DNA from 2 places in the Streptomyces altiplanensis genome. Region 1 is predicted to be linked to the other one. Evidence: riboswitches for the same ligand, from Rfam matches in the RefSeq annotation. Region 1 holds a riboswitch; the other holds the start of a gene.
The links. Region 1 has a riboswitch for cobalamin ahead of ACWD0Y_RS09515 (cobalamin biosynthesis protein). Riboswitches for the same ligand answer to the same signal wherever they lie in the genome.

Region 1 (7,304 bases):
CTTCGAGCATGTTCTCGGCCAGCTCCGGCGATCCGTACGTGGCGTACGGGGCGGTGCGGACGGGGCCGCCGAGGGCCGCGGCCATGTAGTGCACGAGGGGCAGCTCGGCGACGAGGGTGGAGACGGCCGTGGCGTGCACGGCGTGGGTGTGGACCACGGCTCCGGCGGTGGTGGTGCGGTAGACCGCGAGGTGCATCGGGAGTTCGCTGGTCGGGACGAGGGCGCCGAGGACCTGGTTCCCGTCGAGGTCGACGGCGACGGCGTCCTCCGGGCGCAGCCGGTCGTACGGGACTCCGCTCGGGGTGACGAGGACCAGCTCCCCGACCCGTACGGAGACATTGCCGGAGGTGCCGACCACCAGCCCTTCCCGCACCGTCCTGCGGGCCGTGGCCACCAGGTCGTCCCATGCCCGTTCGATCGCGTCCCGCGCGTCGCGCGCGTCCTGCCGCTGCTCAGCCATGCGGAGATCCTGCCAGCCGGGCCCGGAGGGCGGGAGGGCCGGAGGGCCGGAGAGCGGGAGGGGGAAGCCTGCCGGGTGACCAGGATCTCTTCGGCGGCTCCCGGGCCGGGCTCAAGGGGCTCGCGAGGGGCTGGAGGCCCCTGCTTGCGGCCTGTCGCCGCCGGCCTCCGCCGTTCCGGCACAACCGGAATGACCGCGATGTGTTCCGGGTCACCACACCGCCCGCCCCAGTTCACCTTCCGTTCATCCAGGTTGCCTACGGTCCACGTGCCACTGACCTCAAACGATTGCCTGGGTAAATGGAACACATCACGCTTCTCCTCGGGATCGTGATCGTGACCGCTCTCGTGTTCGACTTCACGAACGGTTTCCACGACACTGCCAACGCGATGGCGACCACCATCTCGACTGGCGCTCTCAAGCCCAAGACGGCGGTGGCCATGTCCGCCGTGCTGAACCTTGTCGGCGCGTTCCTGTCCGTGGAGGTCGCCAAGACGATCTCCGGGGGGCTCGTCAACGAGAGCGGCATCACCACCGAAGTGATCTTCGCGGCGCTGGTCGGCGCGATCCTCTGGAACCTGCTGACCTGGCTGATCGGCCTGCCGTCCAGTTCCTCCCACGCACTCTTCGGCGGCCTCATCGGCGCCACCCTGATGTCGGTCGGCGCCTCCGGCGTCAACGGCGACGTCGTCGTCACCAAGGTCCTGCTGCCCGCGATCGCCGCGCCGGTCGTCGCCGGCATCGCCGCGCTGCTGGCCACCAAGCTGACGTACAAGCTCGGCAGCAAGGCCGACGAGAAGGCCACCGCCAAGGGCTACCGCGCCGGCCAGATCGCCTCCGCCGGTCTCGTCTCGCTCGCCCACGGCACCAACGACGCGCAGAAGACCATGGGTGTCATCACCCTCGCCCTGGTCACCGGCAACGTCCTCGCGCCCGGCTCGAACCCCCCGATGTGGGTCATCGTCTCCGCCGGTGTCGCCATCGCGCTCGGTACGTACCTGGGCGGCTGGCGCATCATCCGCACCATGGGCAAGGGCCTCACCGACCTCCGTCCGCCGCAGGGCTTCTCCGCCCAGACCAGCGCCGCGACCGTCATCCTGGCCTCCTCGCACCTCGGCTTCTCCCTCTCCACCACCCAGGTCTGCTCCGGCGCCGTGATGGGCGCGGGCCTCGGCCGCAAGGGCGGCGTGGTCCGCTGGTCCACCGCCACCCGGATGTTCGTCGCCTGGGGTCTGACGCTGCCGGCCGCGGGACTGGTCGCCGCGGGCGCCGAGTTCCTCACCGGGCAGGGCACCTGGGGCATCGCCGTGGTCGCCTTCCTGCTCGTCGGCGGCTCCGCCGTCATCTGGGCCCTGTCGCGCCGCAAGCCGGTCGACCACACCAACGTCACCGACGACGAGATCGGCGAGCCCGCCGGTGTGGTCACCACGGCCATGGCCGCCGTCAGCGTGCCGCCCACGGCCGGCGCCGTCGCCTCCCTGGCCGCCGAGGAACTCAAGACGACCATCCCGGCCCCGGCCGGCAGCTCCGCGGAGCCGGCCAGCCCGGCCCCGGTGTAAGGACAGAGGACGGATCGCATGAACATCGACTGGGCAGCTCTCGGCTCCGTATTCGGCGTGAGCCTCGTGGTCACCGTGTCCCTGGTGGGCCTGTTCACCCTCGGCATCGTGGGCCTCTCCAAGCAGGAGAGCGCCTCCGCGCAGGGCGGCGGCTCCGCCGTCATGGCCCGCACCGGCGCCTACGCCTGCTTCGCGCTGTGCGCGGCGGCCGTGGCGTACGGGATCTACCTGATCGTCGTCTGACGCGACGACCGCCCCGCGCGCCGACCGCACTCTCCCGAAACCGTCCCGCCACCGGCCTTTACCGGCCATCGGCGGGGCGGTTTCTGTGTGCCTCGGCACACTCTCCCGTCGCAGGTCAACAGCAAGTTGACGACGTTCGCGGAGCGTGGTGGACTGCCCGAGCCGAATACGGCGGCACGAGAGGAAGTCCGGTGCGAATCCGGCGCGGTCCCGCCACTGTGACCGGGGAAGACGAAGAAGTCCCCGGGAGCCAGGAACTCTCACCGCCGGTCACGTCGAACCAGGGCGCGGACCCTGAGTGAGGACATACCGCCATGCCCGGCTGCCGTTCAGTCGTTCCTGTCAGCCCTGTCAGCCCTGTCAGTCCTGACATTCCCGTGCGTAGGACGCGTTCGCTTCGAGGCGCATCGGCCTGCTGAGCCATGCGTGCCGATCGCATCTTCGCGTACGGCGCCACCGCCGGCCTGATCGGCGACCTCGTCCTCGGTGATCCCCGCCGCGGGCACCCGGTCGCCGCGTTCGGGCGGGCCGCGGGCGCCGTCGAGTCCCTGCTGTGGCGTGACCACCGCGGGTGGGGCGCGGTGCACACCCTGGTGTGCGCCGGAGGCGCGGCGGGCGCCGCCGCGCTGGCCTCCCGTGCCGTACGCCGCTCCCCCGCCGCCGCCGTCGCGCTGACCGCCGCCGCCACCTGGGCCGTCGTCGGAGGTACGTCGCTGGGCCGCGAGGCGCGCGCCGTGGGCAGCGCCCTGGAGGCCGGGGACGTCGAGGTCGCCCGCGAACGCCTCCCCCACCTGTGCGGGCGCGACCCGCAGGCGCTGGACGCGCAGCAGATCGCCCGCGCCGTCGTCGAGTCCGTGGCCGAGAACACCTCGGACGCGGTCGTGGGCGCGCTGGTGTGGGGCGCCCTGGGCGGGGTGCCGGGGCTCGTGGCCTTCCGCGCCGTCAACACGCTTGACGCCATGGTGGGGCACAGATCGGCCAGATACCTGCGCTACGGCTGGGCCTCGGCCCGCCTCGACGACGTGGCCGGCTGGCCCGGCGCCCGGCTGACGGCCGCCCTCGCGGTCGTGGCGGGCGGCGATCCGCGCGGTGCGGTGCGGGCCTGGCGTACGGACGCGGCCAAGCACCCGAGCCCCAACGCGGGCCCCGTGGAGGCCGCCTTCGCCGGCGCGCTCGGCGTGCGGCTCGGCGGAACGCTCTCGTACGCGGGCCGGGTCGAGCACCGGCCCGTGCTCAACGCCGCCGGGCGGCCCGTCGGCGTACCGGACATCGAGCGGGCGGCGCGGCTGTCGCGCCGTGTCGGGGCGCTCGCACTGGCGGCGGCCGTCGGGGGGCGGTTGGCGCTCGGTGCGCTGCGACGCGGCGCGCGCGGTGGCACACGTACAGGAAAGGGACACGCATGAGCGGTTCACTGGGGGGCGGTCTGCTCGTCGCGGGGACCACGTCCGACGCCGGCAAGAGCGTCGTGACGGCCGGGATCTGCCGGTGGCTCGTACGCAAGGGTGTGAAGGTCGCGCCGTTCAAGGCGCAGAACATGTCGCTGAACTCGTTCGTGACGCGCGAGGGCGCGGAGATCGGGCGGGCGCAGGCCATGCAGGCGCAGGCGGCGCGGGTGGAGCCGACGGCGCTCATGAACCCGGTGCTGCTCAAGCCCGGCAGTGACCGCAGCAGTCAGGTGGTGCTGCTGGGGAAGCCGGTGGGCGAGATGAGCGCGCGCGGCTACCACGGTGGGCGTCAGGAGGCCCTGCTCGGCACCGTGACGGACTGTCTGCGCGAGTTGCGGGGCACGTATGACGCCGTGATCTGCGAGGGGGCGGGCAGTCCGGCCGAGATCAATCTGCGGCGTACCGACATCGTGAACATGGGCATCGCGCGAGCCGCCCGCTTCCCGGTGGTCGTCGTCGGCGACATCGACCGGGGCGGGGTCTTCGCTTCCTTCTTCGGTACGACCGCGCTGCTCGGCCGGGAGGACCAGGAGCTGGTGGCGGGCTACCTGGTCAACAAGTTCCGCGGTGACGTCTCGCTGCTCGAACCCGGGCTGGACATGCTGGAAGAGCTGACCGGGCGGCGTACGTACGGTGTGCTGCCCTTCGCGCACGGCCTCGGTATCGACGAGGAGGACGGGCTGCGGGTTTCGTTGCGGGGAGCCGTGCGGGAGTCGGTCGTCGCGCCGCCGGTCGGGGAGGACGTGCTGCGGGTCGCCGTGTGCGCCGTGCCGCTGATGTCGAACTTCACGGATGTCGACGCGCTCGCCGCCGAACCGGGGGTCGTCCTCCGGTTCGTGGACCGGGCGGAGGAGCTCGTCGACGCCGACCTGGTGATCGTGCCGGGCACGCGCGGGACCGTGAAGGCCCTGGAGTGGCTGCGCGAGCGCGGGCTGTCCGGCGCGCTGGCGCGGCGGGCGGCGGAAGGCCGTCCCGTGCTCGGCATCTGCGGCGGCTTCCAGCTGCTGGGCGAGCGCATCGAGGACGACGTCGAGTCGAGGGCCGGAACGGTGGACGGGCTCGGGCTGCTGCCGGTCCGGGTGCGGTTCGCCGTCGAGAAGACGCTGGCGCGGCCGGTCGGGACCGCTCTGGGCGAGCCCGTGGAGGGGTACGAGATCCACCACGGGGTCGCGGAAGTGCTGGGCGGTGCTCCCTTCTTGGACGGCTGCCGGGTGGGGGCGGTCTGGGGCACCCACTGGCACGGCTCGCTGGAGAGCGACGCGTTCCGGCGCGCCTTCCTGCGCGAGGTCGCGGCTGCCGCGGGGCGCCGCTTCGTGCCGGCGCCGGACACCTCGTTCGGGGCGCTGCGCGAGGAGCAGCTCGACCGCCTCGGCGACCTCATCGAAGAACACGCGGATACGGACGCGCTGATGCGGCTCATCGAGTCGGGCGCGCCCTCAGGACTTCCCTTCATCGCACCTGGAGCGCCCGCATGAGTACTGAGCACACCGAGAACGCCGACAACACCGACAACACCGTGCTGTTGTTGTCCACCGCCGATACGGACCTGCTGGCGGCCCGCGCCTCCGGCGCCCCGTACCGCATCGGCAACCCGACCCGTATCGACGCGGCCGGGGAACTGCCCGGGCTGATCGAGGGCGCGTCCGTCGCCGTCGTGCGGCTGCTCGGCGGCAAGCGCGCCTGGGAGGACGGGCTTGCCGTCCTGAAGGCGTCCGGGATACCGACCGTCCTGCTGGGCGGTGAGACCGTGCCCGACGCGGAGCTGATGGCCGAGTCGTCCGTACCGGCGGGTGTCGTCGCCGAGGCGCTGCGCTACCTCGTCGAGGGCGGGCCCGGGAACCTCGTCGAGCTGGCCAGGTTCCTGTCCGACACCGTGCTGCTGACGGGCATGGGCTTCGCCGAGCCGCAGAAGATGCCCGAGTGGGGTGTCCACGGCGACGGCTCGCGTGCGTACGACGAGGGGCGCCCGACGGTCGGTGTGCTCTTCTACCGCGCCCACGAGCTGTCCGGGAACACGTCCTTCGTCGACGTGCTGTGCGACCAGATCGAGGCGAAGGGCGCCAACGCCCTTCCCGTGTACTGCGGTTCGCTGCGCAGTGCCGACCCCGAGCTGTACCGGGAGCTGGGCAGGGCCGACGCGCTGATCGCGACGGTCCTCGCGGCGGGCGGCACGCGCGCGAGCGACGCCTCGGCGGGCGGTGACGACGAGGCGTGGGACATCGGGGCGCTCGCCGACCTCGACGTACCCGTGCTGCAGGGGCTGTGCCTCACGTCGTCGCGCGCCGCCTGGGAGGCGTCGGACGCGGCGCTGTCGCCGATGGACGCGGCGATGCAGGTGGCCATCCCCGAGTTCGACGGGCGGCTGATCACCGTCCCGTTCTCCTTCAAGGAGCAGGGCGAGGGTGACGTTCCCGTGTACGTCGCCGATCCCGAGCGCGCCTCGCGGGTGGCGGGGATCGCCGTGCGGCACGCCCGGCTGGCCCACAAGCCGAACAAGGACAAGCGCCTCGCGCTCGTCTTCACGGCGTACCCGACGAAGCACTCGCGCGTCGGCAACGCGGTGGGTCTCGACACGCCCGCCTCCGCGATCCGGGTGCTCGACGCCCTGCGCGACGCGGGGTACGCCGTCGAGGGCCACCCGGACAACGGCGACGAGCTGATCCACCGGCTCATCAACGCCGGTGGCCACGACGTGGAGTGGCTGACCGAGGAGCAGCTCGCGGCCGCCCCCGCACGCGTACCCCTCGCGGACTACCGGGCGTGGTTCGACACGCTGGAGCCGGGACTGCGCGACGGGATGCTGGAGCACTGGGGCGAGGCGCCCGGGCAGCTGTACGTCGACGGGGACGAGATCGTGCTCGCGTCGCTCCAGTTCGGCAACGTCGTCGTGATGATCCAGCCGCCGCGCGGCTTCGGCGAGAACCCGATCGCGATCTACCACGACCCGGACATGCCCCCGTCGCACCACTACATGGCGGCGTACCGGTGGCTGGAGAACAGCTTCGGCGCGGACGCGATCGTGCACATGGGCAAGCACGGCACGATGGAGTGGCTGCCGGGCAAGGGCCTCGGCCTGTCGGCGGGCTGCGGGCCGGACGCCGTGCTGGGTGAGCTGCCGCTGGTCTACCCGTTCATCGTGAACGACCCGGGCGAGGGCACGCAGGCCAAGCGGCGCGGGCACGCGACGGTCGTGGACCACCTGGTGCCGCCGATGGCGCGTGCGGACACGTACGGCGACCTGGCGAAGCTGGAGCAGCTGCTGGACGAGTACGCGCTGGTGAGCGACCTCGACCCGGCGAAGGCCCCCGCCGTGCGGGCGCAGATCTGGACGCTGGTGACGGCGGCCCAGCTCCACCACGACCTGCATCTCGACGAGCAGCCGGACGACGACGACTTCGACGAGTTCGTCATGCACATCGACGGTTATCTGTGCGAGATCAAGGACGTGCAGATCCGCGACGGCCTGCACATCCTGGGCGGCGGTCCCGAGGCCGAGGCCCGGGTGAACCTGGTGCTGGCCGTGCTGCGCGCCTCGCAGGTGTGGGGCGGGCAGGCCAACGCGCTGCCGGGGCTGCGCGCCTGCCTGGCCGAGCACTT
Region 2 (7,304 bases), on a different contig from region 1:
CACCTCGGTACGGGGCTCGGCGCCGGGCTGGTGCTCGGCGGGGCGCTCTACCGCGGGGCGCGCACCGGAGCGGGCGAGTTCGGGCACCAGACGCTCCAGCTGGACGGCGTCCGCTGCTCCTGCGGCGGTCGCGGCTGCATCGAAGCGCTCTGCCTCGCCGCCGTCGCCCGCGGCGACCTCGCGGAGGCCGCACGGGTCCTGGGGACCGGTGCGGCCAACCTCGTCGGGCTGCTCGACATCGACCGGGTGCTGCTCGGGGGGCGGGTCGTCGCCGCGCAGGAGGACGTGTTCGTACGGGGCGTGGGGGCGGTGCTCGCCGGACTCGCCCGGCGCGAGGGCAGCGGACCCGCCGTGCCGGTCGCCGCGGCGGTGGGCGACGGGCGCGCCGTCGCCGACGGGGCCGCGCAGCTCGTTCTCGCCCCGGTCTTCGGTCATGCGAACGTCGCGTTCCCGGGCGCCGGGGGCGCGGGGGAGTAACAGGGAGGGAGCGCGGCGAGCGGCCGGCGGCTGGCCCGTCGGAGGGATTTCATTCAGTCGTACAAGCGCACCGGGGTGTGGCGTCCGAGGCCCGCCGCGCACGCATGGCAGGGTCACGGACCATGACCGGGCGATCCCGACCTGCGAAGGCTTGGCTTCTCATCCTCATGCGACTGCGCGGTGTTCTCGCCCTCGGAGCCGCAGTAGCCGCGGCAGCCACTGTGGCTTCTCCCGCGGCCGTCACCGCCCATGCCGACGACGACGCGGCGGACGACGCCGCGCCCCTGGGCGCCGTCGCGGGCCGGCAGCCCTCCTGCGGTGACCCCGTCTCCCCCGACTTCCCCCTCACCACCCGCCTGCGCGGCGGCCCCGGCACCTACAGGGCGGGCGGCGCGGCGGGCGAGTGGCTCCTGGAGCTCACCAACACCACCGGGCGGAGCTGCCGCAACATCCACCCGGTCGTCGTCCTCACCGACAGGGACCGGAAGCTCGACGCCGGGCAAGTGGAGCTGGAGTTCGACGACGGCGCGGGGCGGTGGATCGACGTCCCCTTCGACACCACCGACGAGGACGAGCACATCGGCGTCTTCGACGGCGGCTTCCCGGGCTTCACCGTCGCCGCCGACCGTACCGTCGCCGTGAAGGTGCGGCTCGCCTTCGACTCCGGCACGGCTCCCACCGAAGCCGTCGCCAGCGCCGCCGTCGTCCAGCGGCAGCCCGACGACGGCGAGTGGGTCGGCGAGTCGAACGACTACCGCTTCGCCATTGTCGAGGCGAAGGCGAAGTCGAAGGCGGATGCGGATACGGATGCCGACACGGATACGGACACGGATGCCGACACGGATACGGACACGGATACGGACACGGGCACGGACTCGGATCCGGAAACCGGCACCCCCGTCGCCCCGGAGCCGGACGCCCCCACCAGCGCCCCCGACGGCGATCGCCTCGGCGACCACCCGAGGGGCGGTCTCCGCGAACCTCCCGCCCTCGCCCGGACCGGCCAGGACCACCTGCCCGCGCTCGGGGCCGCCGCCGGCGCCTGCGTCCTCGGCGGCGCGGTTCTCGTGGTGGTGGCCCGGCGCCTCCGCGCGCCCCGGCGCTGAACCGGCCGTCCCCGCCACCGCCGCTGCCGCTGCCGCGCCCACCCTCCCCAACGGCACCAGCCCCGACAAGGTGCTCGTCATCGGCATGGACGGCCTGCGCCACGACCGGATCGACGCCGCCAGGGCCCCGCACCTCAAGTCCCTGATGGCGAACGGCACGTACGGCACGTCGCTCCTGTACGCCGGCCCGATGGCCGCCACCTCCTCGGGCCCCGGCATCGCGGCCGGCGCGCGGCGCGTCGACACCCGTCTCGTCGACGTCGCCGCCACCGTCTTCAAGCAGCTCGGCATCATCGCCGACCCCTCCTGGGGCCCGGACGGCAAGCCGGTCCAGGAGCGTTCGGCCGACCCCTTCGACGCCCTGCGCCCCTCGCTCTCCGGACGGGTCGACGAGACCGGCATCCCGGCCGGAGTCCTCGGTTTCACGCACACCGCGCCCAGCGGCTGGTCCGTCATCAACAACACGATGGGCACGGGCGGTGTGACGGAGTGGCGCGGCTGGTCCTTCGCCACCGACGAGTTCCGGAGCCGCACCCAGCGCGACCAGTCCCGCGAGCTCAACGTCCGCGCGCGGGGCGTCTTCGCGGTCGCCGACTCCGACGAGCGGGCGGACGAGACCAGGCCACCGTGAAGCTGGACTTCACCACCTTCTACCGCCAGGAGGGCGGCCAGAGCGCCCGGATCCTCGCCTCCTGGAACGGCGCGAACCCGGTCCCGGTCACCTCGTACACGGCGGACGTCGTCTCGCAGCCCCGGTCGCTGACCCTGAACGTCCCGTCCGGGGCCACCAGCGTCAGCTTCCGCTTCCACCGCACCGGCAGCAAGAACTGGTACTGGATGATCGACGGGGTCAAGATCACGGCTGTCTGATTAGGCTGGGGGCGCCCGGACGGTGTGGTCCGGGCGCCCCCAGCGTTTATTGCGTACGGCAGGAGTCCGGCACATGGCAGAGCGCAAGCCGATCGAATCATGGCTCACCGACATGGACGGCGTTCTCATCCACGAGGGCACGCCCATCCCCGGCGCGGATGCCTTCATCAAGCGGCTGCGCGAATCGGGCAGGCCGTTCCTGGTGCTCACGAACAACTCGATCTACACCGCCCGCGACCTGCACGCGCGCCTCTTCCGCATGGGCCTGGACGTGCCCGTGGAGAACATCTGGACCTCGGCGCTCGCCACCGCCCGCTTCCTCGACGACCAGCGGCCCGGCGGCACGGCGTACGTCATCGGCGAGGCGGGACTGACCACCGCGCTGCACGACATCGGTTACGTCCTGACCGACCACGACCCGGACTACGTCGTCCTGGGCGAGACCCGTACGTACAGTTTCGAGGCACTCACCAAGGCGATCCGGCTGATCAACGCCGGTGCGCGCTTCATCTGCACCAACCCCGACGAGACCGGCCCGAGCCGCGAGGGTCCGCTGCCCGCCACCGGAGCCGTCGCCGCGCTGATCACCAAGGCGACCGGCAAGGACCCGTACTTCGCGGGCAAGCCCAACCCGCTGATGATGCGGACCGGACTCAACGCGATCGGCGCGCACTCCGAGACCAGCGCGATGATCGGCGACCGGATGGACACGGACGTCCTGGCGGGGCTGGAAGCGGGCATGGAGACGTTTCTCGTACTGACCGGTCTGACGGGACCGGCGGACATCGACCGCTACCCGTTCCGGCCGTCGACGATCGTCGATTCGATCGCGGACCTCGTCGACCGCGTCTGACCCGGCCGGACGGCGTCTGACCCGGCCGCCCGCCCGGCCCGGCCGCCCCGCGGCGCGCTCCAGGGGCCCGTACGGCGCACTGGCGCGCCCCTGGAGATGCGGAAACGGCCCGTACCGGTGAATCTTCGTAATACCAGGAGGTTCACTATGCGCTCATTGCAGATTGCTCTGTGTGCCGGCGTGGCGGCCGCGGTGGTCGTCACGCCGGCGGCGACAGCCCACGCCGGCGACGGGGCCGAGGGCCGGATCGCCGTCACGCCGTCCACCATCACGCCGGGCGGGGAGGTGGATCTGCAGGTCGACGTGTGCAAGGGCGGGCAGGCCACCGGCACGTCCGACGCCTTCTCGACGGCCGTCCACTTCAGCCCGGCCGCGGACCGCGGTGCCCTCTTCACCGAGGCCCACATCCGGTCGGACGCCCAGCCCAAGGACTACGAGATCCGGGTGAAGTGCAAGGACGGCGGCCAGGCCACCGGGACCGTCACCGTCGTCCCTCAGGACAAACCCGACCGCCGCCCGGACCGCCGCCCGGACCAGGGTTCCGAGCAGCGTCCCGATCAGTACGCGGACCAGGGTTCCGAGCAGCGTCCCGACCGCCGTCCGGACCAGGGTTCCGAGCAGCGCCCGGATCAGTACGCGGACCAGGGTTCCGAGCAGCGCCCCGATCAGTACGCGGACCAGGGTTCCGAGCAGCGTCCCGATCACCGTCCGGACCAGGATTCCGGCCAGCGTCCCGACCACCGTCCGGACCAGGGCTCCGATCACCGTCCGGACCAGCGTCCCGACCACCGCCCGGACCATCACCCGACTCCTCACGCCCCCGTGCACGCGGGCGGCGGCGGTACGGCGCAGCTCGCCGCGGCCGAGGAGGACGGGCCCGGGACGCCGCACACCGTGATCGGCCTCGTGCTGGCGGGTGTGGCGGCCGTGGCCGTGGCGTACCGGAGTGCGCGCCGCCGTCGTACGGACACGGACTGACATGTCCGGCGAGGACAGGCCGTCCGGCGGCGGACGGCTGCTGACCGGTATCGCCTGGGCGGTGCTGCTGCTCGGACTGTCGCTGTGGGGCCGCCAGACGACCGACGGCCCCGGCGGCAGCTCGGCACCGACCACCGGAGACGTGGCCGCGGTCGGCCGTCCGCTGGGGGCGGTGCTGCCTCCGCCGCATCCCCCCGTCGAGGGCGTGGCGCCGCAGCGCGTCGAGGTGCCGTCCACAGGCGTCGCGGCACCCGTCGTGCCGCGCGGGCTCGACACGACGGGCGCCGTCGATCCGCCGCCGTACGACCAGCCGTCGAAGGTCGGCTGGTACGGGGACGGGACCAGGCCGGGCGAGGCGGGGGCCGCCCTGCTCGTCGGCCATGTCGACACCGAGAGCAGACCGGCCGTCTTCTACCACCTGAGCGCGACCCGCCCCGGCGCTGAGGTCCGGGTGACGGGGGCCGGCGGCGAGAGCCTGGAGTTCACCGTCGACGACGTCCAGGTCTTCACCCGCGAACGCTTCGACCCGCAGAAGGTGTACGGCCCCCGCCAGAGCGGCCGGGCGGAACTGCGCCTGATCACCTGCGGGGGCACGTACGACAAGAAGGCCCGCACCTACACGGCGAACGTCGTGGTGTCGGCCTACCTGACGGGCGCCTCCAGACCGTCCGGCGTCTGAGGAGCGGGACCCGGGGCCAAGCCCCGCGCGCGCCCCGCGGCCCGCAGTCCGAGCCCGCCGAACACCGCCGCGAACACCGCCCACAGCAGCGCGTGCGAGGCCAGCGACAGCATCCGGAAGTCCCACAGCAGCGTCGCCGCCACCGGCACCTCGTCCGGGTTGCCCGGCAGCGCGAAGAGCACCGCCAGCGTCGCCACCGCCGTCGCGGCCACCGCGACCTGGCGGACCGGGACCGGCCGGCCGGCGAGGCGTACGTACACCTGCCACGCCAGGACCATGCCGAGGACGCCGATCACGACGGCGGCCAGCCACAGGGCCTGGCGGTCGGCCACGGTGCCGGAGTCCCCGACACCCGGCGGGCTGGCGGGGTAGCGGAGCCCCGGCAGCAGCGAGACGGCCAGGAACGCGGCCGCGCCGAAGGCCAGGGCGCGGGGCCACGGCCGTTCACCGATCCCCGTACGGCGGTGCACCAGGGCGTACGCGAGGGCGGACAGGACGCCCAGCGCGAGACCCGCGACGACCGCCGTGACGACCAGGCCGGCGTGCTGGGTGGAGCGGGAGAAGAGTTCCTCGTGGTGCTGGACGGCCGTGGCGGCCGCCCCGTGCGCATGCTCCGCGGCGGCGGAACGTGCCTCTTCGAGGCGGATCGCGCGGTCCATCAGGGGCTCGGCGAGGAGCAGCGAGAAGAGGCCGGCGGCAAGGCCGGCCACCCCGCCCGCCGCCAGCCCGCGCCCGAGCAGGGGCAGTACGGGTGTGACAGGTGCGGACATGGTGCGTACGGCCCCGATCAGTGGCAGGGGGCACCGAAGAGGTGCCGGCCGTCGTGCGAGAACTCGTGCAGGTAGTCGCCGGTCGCGGAGACGACCGTGCCGTTGTCCATGAAGACCGCGTAGAGCGCGATCAGTGCGACGATCGCCGCGGCGGCCATGATCAGCCAGTCGCGGGTGCTGGTCGCGGCGGACGCGACCGCCGCGGTGTCGGTGTGCTGCGCGGTGTGCAGTGACATACCGGTGAGCCTCCTTCTGGGGTTTCCACGCCCCATGGCAGGAGAACGACGGGTCAGTTCCTGACTTCCGTACGAGGGCGCCCCGGCCGGGGCGCCCGGGCTCTCGTACGGTCACAGTGGCGGGACCGCCCCGGAATCGCACCGGGTTCCTGTCCACCGTCGTCTCGATGTGTGCAGTTGTCCCCCGGAGGGTTCCAGCCTGTCTGGACACTGTCAACAGGCCGCCGCGCGCGCCCGCCCCGCGCGCGCCCGCCCCGCCCCTGTCTCCCATGTCCCGTCACGGACCCGTGTGTCAGGATGGTTTCGACCGGATGTGTCCGGGAGGGGCCGGGGGGCTCTCATCTATGTCGGTGCGGTCAAGGGGGAGTGGATGTACGGCAGTTACAGCGGCCGTAGGCGCAGGGGTGTCCGGGTGGCCGGGGTGGGGGTCGTGGGGGCCGCGCTGCTGCTGACGGGCTGTTCCTCGTCCGACGGCGACGGGGGCGACGAGACGAAGCAGCCGTCGGTGAAGCAGCAGCCGAAGGGCAGCGACCCGTACTGGGTCAATCCGGAAGGGAAGGCCGCCCGGCAGGTCGCGGAGTACGCCGAGAAGGGCGACGACGAGAAGGCCGGGCTGATCAGGAGGATCGCCGAGCAGCCGGCCGCCGAGTGGATCCTCCCGGAGAACGCCGAGGCGCAGGCCAAGGGCTTCACCGAGGCGGCCGAGAAGGCCGACCGTGACGCGCTGCTCGTCCTCTACAACATCCCGCACCGCGACTGCGGACAGTTCTCGAAGGGCGGCGCGGCCGACGGTGACGCCTACCGCGCGTGGGTCGACGGGATCGCCAAGGGCATCGGCGAGCGCCCGGCCACTGTGATCCTGGAGCCGGACGCGCTGCTGCACCTGGTCGACGGCTGTACGCCGGAGGAGTTCCACGAGGAGCGGTACGACCTCCTCGAGGGCGCCGTCACGCGGCTCAAGCGGCAGCCGAAGGCCAAGGTGTACCTGGACGCGGGCAACGCGGGCTGGAAGTCGCCCGACGCGCTGTTCGAGCCGCTCCAGCGGGCGGGTATCGCGGAAGCCGACGGCTTCTCGGTGAACGTCTCCAACTTCCAGACCACCGAGGTGAGCAAGGACTTCGGCAAGAGGCTCTCGGCGAAGGTCGGCAACAAGCCCTTCGTGATCGACACCAGCCGCAACGGCAACGGCCCGTACACCGGGGGCGACCCCGCGGAGAACTGGTGCAACCCGCCGGGCCGCGCGCTCGGTGAGAAGCCGACCACCAAGACCGGCGACGACCTGGTCGACGCCTACCTGTGGATCAAGCGCCCCGGCGAGTCGGACGGCGACTGCAA

Region 2: it holds a riboswitch for cobalamin, as region 1 does, so the genes downstream of both, ACWD0Y_RS01585 (CbtB domain-containing protein) here and ACWD0Y_RS09515 (cobalamin biosynthesis protein) in region 1, are expected to answer to the same signal.

What each region holds. Positions count from the first base shown of each region.
Region 1 covers NZ_JBSFUB010000013.1:109,487-116,790, reverse strand. The annotation lists gene ACWD0Y_RS09530 (class II aldolase/adducin family protein) at 1-460, opposite strand, end outside; gene ACWD0Y_RS09525 (anion permease) at 760-2,019, shown strand; gene ACWD0Y_RS09520 (hypothetical protein) at 2,038-2,262, shown strand; cobalamin riboswitch at 2,395-2,541, shown strand; gene ACWD0Y_RS09515 (cobalamin biosynthesis protein) at 2,685-3,665, shown strand; gene ACWD0Y_RS09510 (cobyric acid synthase) at 3,674-5,182, shown strand; gene cobN (cobaltochelatase subunit CobN) at 5,179-7,304, shown strand, end outside.
Region 2 covers NZ_JBSFUB010000002.1:153,020-160,323, reverse strand. The annotation lists gene ACWD0Y_RS01620 (ROK family transcriptional regulator) at 1-477, shown strand, start outside; gene ACWD0Y_RS01615 (hypothetical protein) at 645-1,583, shown strand; partial or broken gene ACWD0Y_RS01610 (hypothetical protein) at 1,561-2,453, shown strand; gene ACWD0Y_RS01605 (HAD-IIA family hydrolase) at 2,527-3,306, shown strand; partial or broken gene ACWD0Y_RS01600 (hypothetical protein) at 4,105-4,284, shown strand; gene ACWD0Y_RS01595 (class F sortase) at 4,286-4,963, shown strand; gene ACWD0Y_RS01590 (CbtA family protein) at 4,927-5,733, opposite strand; gene ACWD0Y_RS01585 (CbtB domain-containing protein) at 5,751-5,969, opposite strand; cobalamin riboswitch at 6,004-6,183, opposite strand; gene ACWD0Y_RS01580 (glycoside hydrolase family 6 protein) at 6,340-7,304, shown strand, end outside.